2 regions of the Kineococcus rugosus genome follow, and region 1 is predicted to be linked to the other one. Evidence: predicted binding sites of a transcription regulator. Region 1 holds the regulator's gene; the other holds the start of a gene.
What was found. Region 1 encodes HrcA, which represses chaperone genes, less so after heat shock. Its sites were predicted from a motif close to GNTNGCACTCGGNNNNNCCGAGTGCNANC; they were not measured.
Positions count from the first base shown of each region.

Region 2: the regulator HrcA is predicted to act here: its motif matches at 2,517-2,545, upstream of ACRYM6_RS17990 (Hsp20/alpha crystallin family protein).

Region 1 is NZ_JBJLSJ010000003.1:57,301-63,526, reverse strand. It holds gene ACRYM6_RS02360 (DUF3097 domain-containing protein) at 1-544, opposite strand, end outside; gene hrcA (heat-inducible transcriptional repressor HrcA) at 683-1,720, shown strand; gene dnaJ (molecular chaperone DnaJ) at 1,761-2,879, shown strand; gene ACRYM6_RS02345 (methyl-accepting chemotaxis protein) at 2,892-3,509, opposite strand; gene ACRYM6_RS02340 (PAS domain-containing protein) at 3,851-4,411, opposite strand; gene ACRYM6_RS02335 (Gmad2 immunoglobulin-like domain-containing protein) at 4,543-5,682, opposite strand; gene ACRYM6_RS02330 (RNA polymerase sigma factor) at 5,679-6,215, opposite strand.
Region 2 is NZ_JBJLSJ010000034.1:30,892-37,117, reverse strand. It holds gene ald (alanine dehydrogenase) at 6-1,121, opposite strand; gene ACRYM6_RS18000 (Lrp/AsnC family transcriptional regulator) at 1,223-1,732, shown strand; gene ACRYM6_RS17995 (hypothetical protein) at 1,782-2,009, opposite strand; gene ACRYM6_RS17990 (Hsp20/alpha crystallin family protein) at 2,020-2,439, opposite strand; gene ACRYM6_RS17985 (NADPH-dependent F420 reductase) at 2,606-3,289, shown strand; gene ACRYM6_RS17980 (hypothetical protein) at 3,414-4,454, shown strand; gene ACRYM6_RS17975 (LrgB family protein) at 4,457-5,152, opposite strand; gene ACRYM6_RS17970 (CidA/LrgA family protein) at 5,149-5,535, opposite strand; gene ACRYM6_RS17965 (DUF4253 domain-containing protein) at 5,526-6,226, opposite strand, start outside.

The DNA.
Region 1 (6,226 bases):
CCGGCACGAGGTGGTCGACGAGGACGCCGATGCGCCGCCCCGGCCCGGGCCCGAAGGAGCGGATCGCGGCGTCGAGGTCGTCGACGCCGTCGAGCATCTCCACCACGACGCCCTCGACGCGCAGGTCGTCGCCCCACACCTTCTCGACGAGCTCGGCGTCGTGGCGGCCCTCCACGAGCAGGCGCGAGGCGCGCGCGGTGCGGGCGGGGGCGCCGGCGACGGCCACCGACCCGCTGGCGGTGCGGGTGGGCCGGGCCGGGCCCGCGGCCCGCGGCGCCACGAGCCGCACCGGCTGCCCGTCCACCCAGAACCCCGGCCCCAGCGGGAACGTGCGGGTGCGGCCCCTGGCGTCCTCCAGGACGACGACGTGCACCCCGCCGCTCTTCTCCACCCGCACGACCGCGCCGACCCAGCCGGTGTCGACGTCCTCCACGACCAGGCCGCGCACGGCGGGCTCGTCGCGGTGGGTGGGCTTCGGGCGGCTGCGGGCGTGCGGGTCGGCCGAGAGCACGTCGGCGCCGTACCGGTCGTCGTAGCGGGTCACGGGGGAACGCTAACCAGGCCCGGGCGGCCGGCGGGGGAGGCGCGACCGGTGCCCGAGCGCCTAGACTTGGCACTCGCGCGCGTGGAGTGCCAGACGCGCGGGGGGCGCAGCACCGGCTGCCGGAGCAGGGAGGGACGGATGAGCGACGACCGCAGGCTCGCGGTGTTGCGGGCCATCGTCGAGGACTACGTCTCCAGCCACGAGCCCGTCGGCTCCAAGACCCTCGTGGAGCGCCACGCCCTCGGCGTCTCGCCCGCCACCATCCGCAACGACATGGCCGTGCTGGAGGACGAGGGCTACATCACCCAGCCCCACACCAGCGCCGGGCGCATCCCCACCGACAAGGGCTACCGCCTGTTCGTGGACCGCCTCGCCAACGTCAAGCCGATGTCGGCGGCCGAGAAGCGCGCCATCGAGACGTTCCTGCACGGCGCCGACGACCTCGACGACGTCGTCGACCGCACCGTCCGGCTGCTGGCCCAGATCACCCGGCAGGCCGCCGTCGTGCAGTACCCCTCGCTGAGCCGGGCGACCGTCCGCCACGTCGAGCTCGTCGGCGTCGGCGGCCGCAGCGCGCTGCTGGTCCTCATCACCGACTCCGGCCGCGTCGAGCAGCGCGTCCTGGACATCCGCTCGGCCACCGACGCCGACGACCTGGCCGTCGCGCTGGCGACCCTGCGCACGCGGATCAACGCCGCCGTCGGCGGCAAGCGGCTGCGCGAGGCCCGCGAGGGGCTGACCGACCTGGTCCAGCAGACCCCGCAGCCGGACATGGCGGTCGCCGCCGAGGTCGCCGCGGCGCTGGGGGACTGCCTCAGCGCCTCCCTGGAGGAGCGCGTGGTCATCGCCGGCACCGCGAACCTCGTCAAGGGCGCCGACCTGTCCACCTCCCTCGGCAACGTCCTGGAGGCCCTGGAGGAGCACGTCGTGCTGCTGCGGCTGGTGCAGGAGCTCGCCGAGGAGGAGGACGGCGACCGCGGCGGCCTCACCGTCCGGATCGGTGCGGAGAACCTGCACCTGGGCCTGGACGGCACCTCCGTGGTGACCAGCGGGTACGGCAGCCAGGCGGTCGTGGCCCGGCTCGGCGTCCTCGGCCCGACCAGGATGGACTACCCGACGACGATGGCCGCGGTGCGTGCGGTGTCACGCTACGTCTCGCGGATCCTCGCGCAGTGATCTTCGCAGTGCCCAGAACCGACAGGAGAGACCCCACCTCGTGAGCGACTACTACGACGTCCTCGGCGTCTCCAAGGACGCCTCCACGGAGGACATCAAGCGCGCGTACCGCAAGCTCGCGCGCAAGTTGCACCCCGACGTGAACCCCGAGGCGGGGGAGCAGTTCAAGGAGGTCTCCCAGGCCTACGAGACGCTGTCCAACCCCGAGAAGCGCTCCGCCTACGACCGCGGCGGCGCCGGGGTCGGCGGCCCCGGCGGCGGGTTCGGCGCCGGGTTCGGGTTCTCCGACATCATGGACGCCTTCTTCGGCCAGGGCGGCGGCGGCCGCGGCGGCGGGCCCGCCAGCCGCACCCAGCGCGGTCAGGACGCGCTCATCCGCGTCGACGTCGACCTCGCCGAGGCCGCCTTCGGCGGCGAGCGGTCCATCCAGGTCGACACCGCGATCCTGTGCCCCACCTGCAAGGGGTCCTGCTGCCAGCCCGGCACGAGCCCGGCGACGTGCGACATCTGCCACGGGCAGGGCTCGGTGCAGCGGGTCGTGCGCTCGCTGCTGGGCCAGGTCATGACGACGCAGGCGTGCCCCACCTGCCGCGGCTTCGGCACCGTCCTGCCCTCGCCGTGCCTGGAGTGCTCCGGGGAGGGCCGCGTCCGCGCCCGCCGCCCGATGACCATCCGCATCCCCGCCGGCGTCGACACCGGCACCCGGATCCAGCTCGCCTCCCAGGGCGAGGTCGGCACCGCCGGCGGCCCGCCCGGTGACCTCTACGTCGAGATCCACGAACGCCCGCACCCGGTGTTCTCCCGCTCCGGGGACGACCTGCTGTGCACCCTGCAGGTGCCCATGACGGCGGCCGCGCTCGGCGCGACGATCCCGCTGGAGACCCTCGACGGCGCCGAGGAGGTCGACGTCCGCCCCGGGGCGCAGGCCGGTGAGGTCGTCACCCTCAAGCAGAAGGGCGCCGAGCACCTGCGCGCCCAGGGCCGCGGCGACCTCCTGGTCACCCTGGAGGTCGTGACCCCCCGCGACCTCGACGAGGAGCAGGAGGAGCTGCTGCGCCGGCTCGCCGAGCTGCGCGGCGAGGTGCGCCCGTCCGGGAAGCTGTCCGAGACCCACCAGGGGGTGTTCTCGAAGCTGCGGGACCGGTTGTCCGGGCGCTGACCGGCGCCCGGCTCAGCCGCGCATCCCCGCCAGGAAGCCGCTGATCTGGCTGCGCAGCTCCTCGGCCAGCTGCGACAGGCCGGTGGTGTCCTGCGCCGAGGCCCAGGACGCGGACCCGTCGACGGCGGTGCGGACCCCGTCGACGAGGCCGTTCATCTCCCCGATCGTGCTGCCGATCCCGGTGATGGCGCGCACGGCGTCCTGGGCGTTCTGGCGGATGCTGTCCACGCGCTGGCTGACCTGCTCGGTGGCGCGCCCGGACTGGTCGGCCAGCTCCTTGACCTCGGCGGCGACGACGGCGAAGCCCTTGCCGGCCTCCCCGGCGCGGGCCGCCTCGATCGTCGCGTTCAGCGCCAGCAGCCGCGTCTGGTCCGCGATCGCGTTGATGACCGAGACGACCTGCTGGATCTCGCGGGAGGCCTCGGTGAGCGCCTGCATGGTCAGCGCCGCCTGGTCGGCCTCCTCGCTGGCCGCGCCGGCCGCGGTCGCCAGGCCCTGCGCGGACGCGCTGAGCTCGGTGGAGGCGGTGGCCAGCTGCTCGGACACGCCGAGCACCCCGGTCTCGAACTCGTCGGCCAGGGCCAGGCGGGTCGTGCGGGCCCCCTCGACGGCGGCGCTGCCCGCCTGCATCGTGGTGCGCCCGGAGTTGATGGCGGTGGCCGAGTGGCGGAACGCCCCGCCCAGGCCCCCCAGCAGCAGCCGGCGGTGGAACCGCCCCTCGGCGGCGGCGGTGAGGACCTCCCCGGCCTCGCGCACGAAGGCGTCGGAGACGTCCAGGGACCGGTTGACCGAGTTCGCCAGCCGCGCCAGCTCCGGCACCGCCTCCGACCCCGGCACCCCGGCGACGCGGGCCTCGAGGTCACCGGCGGCGGCCTGGTCGCAGACGTCGGCGACCTGGCGGACCAGCTCGCGGTACAGGGCCACCTCGTCGGCGGGCGACGGCCCGCCGCGACCGCTGAACAGCTTCACGATCAGACCTCCTCGGGGACGATGGACCAGACGAACTCCTCGTAGGAGACGCCGCGCTCGGCGAGCAGCTGCGCCAGCAGGGCGCTGGAGGCCTCCACGGCCGCCCGGCCGCCGCTGTGGCGGCGCTCCTCGGCCAGCAGCCGGTCGTAGAGCGCGCTCGCGGCGCGCACCCCCTCCGGGTGCGGCCGACGGCGGTTGGAGTGGTACCCGACGATCCGCCCGGAGCGGTCCAGGCTGGGGGTGATGTGGGCCAGGACCCAGTAGTTCGCGCCGTCGGCGGCGAGGTTGTTCACGTAGGCGAACAGCTCCCGGCCGCTGGAGACGGTGTCCCACAGCAGCTTGAAGACGGCCTTGGGCATGTCGGGGTGCCGGATGAGGTTGTGCGGCTGCCCGATCACCTCGTGGCGCTCGAAGGCGCCGACGCGCAGGAAGACGTCGTTGGCGTAGGTGATGATCCCGCGCGGGTCGGTCTTGGACACGATCAGCTCGTCGGCGGAGAAGGTCCGCTCCTGCCCGGTGGGCCGCACGGGGGCTCGTCGCTCCCGGCCCGTCGTCGTCGTCATCGCGTGCGCCTCCCGACCCTGGTTGGATCCGTGGCACCCCGCCCCGGGGCTCCGGGGCGGTGGTGCTCTAGAAGGATCGGCAGCCGGGGGTGCGGACCTGAGCCGTCCGGGTGACGGCTCAGGCCCGGGGGTCAACGCACCGTGACGTCCTTGGTGTCGCCCACGGCCGGGGTGCCCTCACCGCCGGACTCGTCGGGGGCGAACACCGCCACGGTGTACGTCCCCGCCGGCACCTGCGCGGTGAACGAGAACTCCCCGAACGTCCCGTTCGCCCCCGCCTGCACCGCGTCCCGCGCCACCTCGGTGCCCGCCGCGTCGGTGAGCGTGCACAGCAGGGTGCCCTCGAAGGCCGTGCCGACGCCCTCGACCGTCACCGACCCCGCCCCGGGCACGACCCGCGTGATCCACGCCGGGGCCTGCACGTCGGCCTGCGGCGCGCGGGTCAGCTCCGGCGCGACCGGCGTCCCGAACAGCGTCGGGCCGGTCGCGCCGTCGACGCGGACCACCACCGGGTCGGTCGACCCCGCCGCCGCCGTCACGGTGTGGACCAGTTGCTGCACCGCCGCCGCCGGGTCCGGGGTGGACCCCGCCGCCGCGGCCGCGGACAGGTCCACGACCAGCCGCCCGCCGGTGGCGGTCACCCGGGCCGAGGGGTCCGCCGACCAGGGGCTGGAGTAGTCCGGGTCGCTCGGCTCGCCGGAGAGCATGGCCCGCAGCGCGTTCGTCGCGTCGTCGGGCCCGTCGCCGGCCGCCACGTACTCGCGGAACAGCTTCGCCGGCTGCCCGCCGAGCCAGTACACCGGGACCGAGGCCGCGCCCGACGGCAACGGCTGCGCCGCGGCCGTCGACCCGGTGGCCCTCGGCTGCGGCGCGGACGTCGCCGGCGCCGGGGCCCCGCTCGACCGCGGCGCCGCCGGGACCTGCGTGACCTCCGGGGGCGAGGAGGGCGCCGGGGCGGACGACGCGGGGGCCACGGACGTCTCCGACGACGAGGAGGCCGCCACGACCCGCACCTCGCCCCCGTCGCGCTGGGTCACGGCGTACGCCCCGCCGCCCACGACGACGGTGGCGGCGACCCCGGCCACCGCCGCCCACGCGCGGGTACGACGACGGCGGGCTCGGCTGCTCACGCGGATCTCCTCGAGACGGTCGGTCGGCCGCACCCCGGCCGCCCGTGCGGCCAGGGCGTCGCGCAGCTGCCGCGCGGTGGGGCTCAGGTCGTCGTCACCGTCCGGGTCCGGCAGCGGACCCAGCGGGGTCTGGTCGTTCACGGGTTCACCTCGCGGCTCATCACCTCGCGCAGCGCGGACAACCCGCGGTGCGCGTGCGTCTTGACCGCACCCCGGCTGATGCCGAGGGCGTCGGCGATGTCCTGCTCGGACATCTCCCCCTGGTACCGCAGCACCAGGACCTCCCGCTGCCGCGCCGGCAGCGCCTCCAGGGCCGCCAGCACCGTGCGGTGCTCGCTGGCCCGCACCGCGTGCTCCTCGGGGCCCTCCGGCGCCGGGTCGGGCAGCGGGCGGCGGCGGTCGGCCACCACGCGGTGCCGCAGGACGTCGCGCGCCCCGTTCACCACGCTCGTGCGCAGGTAGGCGACCGCGGACCCCTTGTCCGCCAGACCCCCCCACCGCCGGTGCAGGGTGACGAAGGCGTCGGCGACGACCTCCTCGGCGCTCGCGGACCCGCCCAGCAGGGACGTCGCGAGCGCGACGAACCGCTGCCAGTGCGCCGCGTACAACGCGCCGACGGCCTCGTCGGCCGACCACGAGCGGGGGTCGTCAGCGCCGACCACGAGCTCCTCCACCACCCTCACAC
Region 2 (6,226 bases), on a different contig from region 1:
CGGGGTCAGGCCAGGACGTCGGCCAGGGTGCGCGCGGACAGGCCGTGCGCGGCGGCGACCTCGGCGTTGACGAGCGACCCGGCGTGGGTGGACAGGCCCTGCGCGAGGGCGGGGTCGGCGGCCAGCGCGGACTCCCATCCGGCGTCGGCGAGCTTCACCACGTACGGCAGCGTCGCGTTGGTCAGCGCGTAGGTGGAGGTGTGCGGGACGGCGCCGGGCATGTTGGCGACGCAGTAGAACACCGAGCCGTGCACGGTGAACGTGGGGTCGTCGTGGGTGGTGGGGCGGGAGTCGGCGAAGCAGCCGCCCTGGTCGATCGCGATGTCGACGAGGACGGAGCCGGGGCGCATCTGGGCGACGAGCTCGTTGCTGACCAGCTTGGGCGCCTTGGCGCCGGGCACGAGCACGGCGCCGATGACGAGGTCGGCCGAGCGCACGGCGCGGGCCAGCTCGTAGGAGTTCGACACGATGGTCCGCACGGCGCCGCCGAAGCGGACGTCGACCTCGCGCAGCTTCGGCAGGGACAGGTCCAGGACGGTGACCTCGGCGCCCATGCCGAGGGCGATCTGGGCGGCGTTCTGGCCCGAGACCCCGGCGCCGATGACGACGACGTCGGCGCCCCGCACGCCGGGGACGCCGCCCATGAGGACGCCGCGGCCACCGGCGGCGCGCATCAGGGAGTAGGCGCCGACCTGGGGGGCGAGCCGGCCGGCGACCTCGCTCATGGGGGCCAGCAGCGGCAGGGAGCGGTCGGGCAGCTGCACGGTCTCGTACGCGATGGACGTGGTGCCGGCGGCGAGGAGGGCGTCGGTGCACTCGCGGGAGGCGGCCAGGTGCAGGTAGGTGAACAGGACCTGGTCGCGGCGCAGCCGGTGGTGCTCCTGCGCGATCGGCTCCTTGACCTTCAGGAGCAGGTCCGCGGCGCCCCACACCTCGTCGGCGTCGGTGAGGACCTTCGCGCCGGCCGCCTCGTACTCGGCGTCGGGCAGGGAGCTGCCGAGCCCGGCGCCGGACTGGACGAGGACCTCGTGGCCGTGGCCGACGAGCTCGTGCACGCCCGCGGGCGTCAGCGCCACGCGGTACTCGCGGTTCTTGACCTCGGTGGGGACGCCGATGCGCATCTGCTCACTCCTCCAGGGGTGGGGCCGGTTCTCCTCCCAGGGTGAACAGGGTTCGGTGCAGCAGCAAGGGAGTCGCAGGAGATTCGTGGGAGCATCGACCGGTGGAAGATCGTTCGAGGAACGGGGCCGAGGGGCCCGTCCGACCGAAGAAGCTGCACCGGGTGGTCGACCCGGTGGACCGCGCCATCCTGCACGTCCTGTCCGAGGACGCCCGCATCACCAACGCCGCCCTGGCCCAGCAGGTCGGCATCGCCGCCTCCACCTGCCTGCTGCGGGTGCGGGCCCTGCGGGAGTCGGGGGTGATCCGCGGGTTCCACGCCGACGTCGACCCCGCCGCCCTGGGCCTGGACCTGCAGGCGATGATCGCGGTGAAGCTCGCCGCGCACGCGCGCGGCAGCATGGGCCCGTTCGTGGCGCGGATGCGGCGCCAGCCGGAGGTCCTCGACGTCTACTTCGTCGCCGGCGCCGACGACTACCTCCTGCACGTCGCGGTGGAGAGCACCGAGGCGCTGCGCGACTTCGTCGCCGAGCACCTGTCCCGGGACCCCGACGTGGGCCTCACCGAGACCAGCCTGATCTTCGAGCACACCCGCGCCGCGGGCCGCTCCTGACCGGCGGGCCGGCCGCACCCGGTACCTCACGGGTGCGGCCGGTCCACCCCTACCGCGGGGGCGAGCGCTGACGGCGCGGTGGCCGGCGGTTCGCGTCCTGGTCCCCGGCCCGCGGCGCGGGCCGGGCCGGGACCGCCGGGGCCGGCGGGGGGAGGCGGGTCAGGGTGGCGACGAGGGCGCGGAACGCCTCGTCCACCTGCTCCTGCGACCACCCCGCCAGCGGGTCGGCGGGTCCGCCGTCACCGGGCCGTGGACGCCGCGCGAGCAAGCGGTCCACGGCCGTCCCCCTACGACGTGATGGCCTGCGGCCGGTCGGCGGTCTCCACGGTGATCCGGCGGGGTTTGGCCCGCTCGGCGACCGGCACCCGCAGGGTCAGCACGCCGGACGCGTAGTTCGCCGCGGTCTTGTCGACGTCGAGGTTGTCGCCGAGGATCAGCTGCCGGCTGAACACCCCGCGGGGACGCTCGGCCGCGATCATCTCCCCGGTGTCCTCGTGGACGGGGCGCTGGGCCCGGACCGTCAGGACGTTGCGCTCCACGTCCAGCTCGATGCTGGACGGGTCGACGCCGGGGAGGTCGAACTCCACGACGAACTCGTCCCCGGTGCGCCAGGCGTCCATCGCCATGACGGCCGGCCGAGACGTCGTCCCGAGGACCTGCTGCGTGAGCCGGTCGAGTTCCCGGAAGGGATCAGTGCGCATCAACATTGCCACCACCTCCAGTGCGAGAGAAGGAGATGCGCTGCCGATCGGGTCACCGGCGGGGCCGGTGCCACACCTCCTTAGTTAGCACTCGACCGCGGCGAGTGCAACCCCTCCGGAGGGGTTCGCGGCCCGGGAGGCGGCACCGCGGCGACGGACCTAGCGTGCCCGCATGGACATCGGCATCATCGGCGCCGGCAACATCGGCGGAAACCTCACCCGCGCGTTCACCGCCCTCGGGCACCGGGTCCGGGTCGCGAACTCCCGCGGGCCCGAGACGCTCACCGACCTCGCGCAGGAGACCGGCGCGACCCCCGTCACCGCGGCCGAGGCCGCGCGGGGCGCCGACCTCGTCGTCGTCACGGTCCCGCAGAAGCGGGTCCCGGACCTGCCCGCGGGCCTGCTCGACGCGCTGCCCGACGGGACCGTCGTGATCGACACCGGCAACTACTACCCCCGCGAGCGCGACGGCCGGATCGACGGCATCGAGGACGGGACGCCGGAGACGGTGTGGACCGCCCGCCACCTCGACCCGCGCGGGCGGCTGCGGTGGGTGAAGGCGTTCAACGGCATCCAGGCCGAGCACCTCATCACCGCGGCCCGCCAGCCGGGCGACATGGAGCGCCGGGCGCTGCCGGTGGCCGGGGACGACGCCGAGGCGAAGGCCACGGTGATTGCCCTGCTCGACCGGATGGGGTTCGACGGCGTCGACGCCGGTCCCCTGGCCGAGTCCTGGCGGCAGCAGCCCGGGACCCCCGTGTACGGCGCCGAGGCCGGAGTGGACGGGATCACCGAGGCCCTGGCCGCCGCCCCGCGCGAGCGTCCCGCCGAGTTCACCGCCGAGCCCACCGCCTGACCCGCCGGGGCCGCCGGCCTCCTCACGCCCTGACTAGTCGGATCCCGAACTAGTTGACTTCCTGCACAGACGTCTCCAAGGTGGTCCCCAGGGCGGGTGCCCGTGCAGCGCGCGAGGGGGAGACGTGACACCGGACGAGGACGAGCGCACCGCGACGGGCCGGGCCTGGCCGACGGCCGCCGACGAGGGCTGGGCCCGGCGGGTGCGTGCGGACCTGCTGCGCGAGGACGTCCCGGCGGTGCTGGCCGACGCCGTCCTGCAGGACGCCCGCGCGGTGTGCGCGGACTCCGGGCGCCCGGCCGCCGAGGTGTTCGGGACGCCGCAGGAGTACGTGCGGCAACGTCCGCAGGAGTCCCTCGACCCCGACCTGCGGGCCCGGTACGACCGGGACGGCGCGCCTGACGCCCCCGACGCCCCCGGCCTCCTCCTGCGGCTCGGCGGCGCGGCGCTGTTCGTCTCGATCGGCACCGCCGCCCGCGAGGGGTGGACGGCCGAGGGCGGGTACGCCCACGCCGCGCTCCTCGCGGCCGTCCTCGGGACGTTCCTCCTGGGGTCGGAGGCGTTGCGCCGTCGTCGCGCGGGCCGGTTGCGCGGCAGCCGGTCCGCGTGGGCGTGGGCGGTCGTGACGGCGGTCGCGGGGATCGGCGCGGCCCGGTTGCTGCGCGACGACCCGGCCCGCCTCGACGTGCCGGTGCTGGTGCCGCTGCTCACCTCCGTGGCGGTCGTCGCGGTCGGGGCCGGGCTGCGCGCCCGACGGCCGGTCGCACCGCTCCCGGCGGTCCCCGAGGTCGCGCCCGAGCAGTGGTTCACCCGGCTCGAGCAGGTCCTGCGCGGCCGTCACCTCGTGCCGTCGGCCACCGCCCGCCGGGAGGCCGCCGAGGCCCGCGCGTTCTGGACCGCGAGCGGCGCCTCGCACCCGCGCGAGGAGTTCGGGACGCCCGAGGCGTACGCCGTCGTCCTCACCGACGGCGACGACGCACCCCGCCGCCGCCGGGCGACCGGGCAGGCGGTGGTCACCACCCTGGTCGCGGTCCTCGCCCTGGTGAACCTCGCGCTCGCGCTGCTCGACGGGGACGCGGGGTGGTGGTGGCGCGCCCTCACGGCGCTCGTCCTGGGCGCGGTCGCGGTCGCGTCCTGGGTGCGCCTCGCACGCGCCCGGGCCTGACCTCAGCTGAACGCCCGGGCGACGACGGGCAGCGCGACCGTCATCGCCAGGGCGTTCAGCACCATCGCCGCGCTCGACCAGCCCCCGGCCACGTCGGACTCCGCGAGCGCCCGGGACGTCCCGATGCCGTGCGACACCGCGCCGATCGCGAACCCGCGGGCCCGCGGGTCGGAGACGCGGACGCGGTCGAGCAGCCACGGGCCGACGGTCGCCCCCAGCACGCCGGAGACGAGGGTGAGGACGACGGCCAGCGTCGTGTTGGCCCCGATCGCCTCCCCCACGGTCAGCGCGACCGGTGTCGTGACCGACCGCGGCAGCGTGGTGAGGACCAGGTCGTCGGGGGCGCCCAGCAGGACCAGGGAGCCGACGGTCACGCCCACGCTCACCACCCCGGTCACGACGAGGGTGACCAGCACGGCGAGCCGGTCGGCCAGCAGCGCGCGCCCGGACCGCAGCAGCGGCAGGGCCAGCGCGACGGTCGCCGGTCCCAGCAGCAGCGTCAGGACGGACACCGACGCCAGGTACTCCGCGTAGCCGATGCCCAGCAGTTCCAGGGCCACCGAGACGACGACCATCGCGACGAGCACGGGCGCGAGCAGCGCCGGGCGGCCCAGCCGCCGGTGCAGCTCACCGGCGCCCAGGTACGCGGCGAGGGTGAGGGCCAGCCCGAAGCCGGGCGCGTGGACCAGCGCGCTCACGCGGCGACCCGGCGGCGCAGCAGCCGCTGGAGCAGGACGCCGGCGACGACGAGCCCGGCGGCGAAGGACCCGACGACGGCCAGGGCCAGCGGGCCGGCCTGCTCGACGAGCGTGGAGAGCTGGGTGAGGGCGCCGACGCCCGGCGGCACGAACAGCAGCTGCAGGTGCTTCAGGAGGGGGTCGGCGGCCGGTTCGGCCCGCCGCGCGAGGCCGGGGAACCGGGCCCCGACACCCAGCAGCACGGCCAGGCCCACGACGGCGCCGGGGACCGGCAGGCCCGTGACGTCGACGAGGACGGTGCCCAGCAGCTGCAGGCCGAGCAGCAGCGCGAGGGCGGCCAGGACGGTCGGCGCGCGCCCGGGGACCGCGGGGGTCAGTCCCACCAGAACCTCCACCCGCGCGCTCCCACCAGCAGCCCGGCGTACGCGGCCACGTCCCCGGGGCCGTCCTGCTCGACCCCGTCGGGGCAGAACGCCAGGTGCTCGGCGGCGACGGGCAGCGCCTGCGCGGCCGAGGTGGGCGGGGCCGCGACGCTGAGGCGCACGGTGTCGAACCCGAGCGCGACGAGGCGGGCGCCGAAGCGGTCCTCCCAGCTGCGCAGCACGGCGGACAGCGTCGCGGGCGCGACGTCGGAGTTGACGGCCCCGAGCCAGCCGATCGCGGCGAGGACGTCGGCGCCGCGGTCGGCGGCGACGAGCCCGAGGTGGTACCGGCCGTGGTCGAGCAGGTCGGCGGCGGAGCGCTCCGCGGCGGTCAGGGGGTCGGTGACCGCCGGCAGGGCGGGCGAGAGGCCCGGCCAGGCCGGTCGCGGCCCGGCGGGGTGCTCCTCGGGGTCCTCGGGGTCCTCGGGGTCCTCGGGGTCCTCGGGGTCCTCGGGGTCCTCGGAGTCCTCGGAGTCGCCGGCGTACTGCGCGGCGAGGAACCCCTCGACGTCGAGGGGGACGACCTCGGAGGGCCCGGAGAACTCCCCCACGGACCAGGGGCGCTCGGGGTCGCCGGGGACCAGGCCCTCCAGCAGGACGGGCCACACCCCGGTCGCGGGGTGCTGCCCGGCCAGCCGGGCCCAGTCGCCGG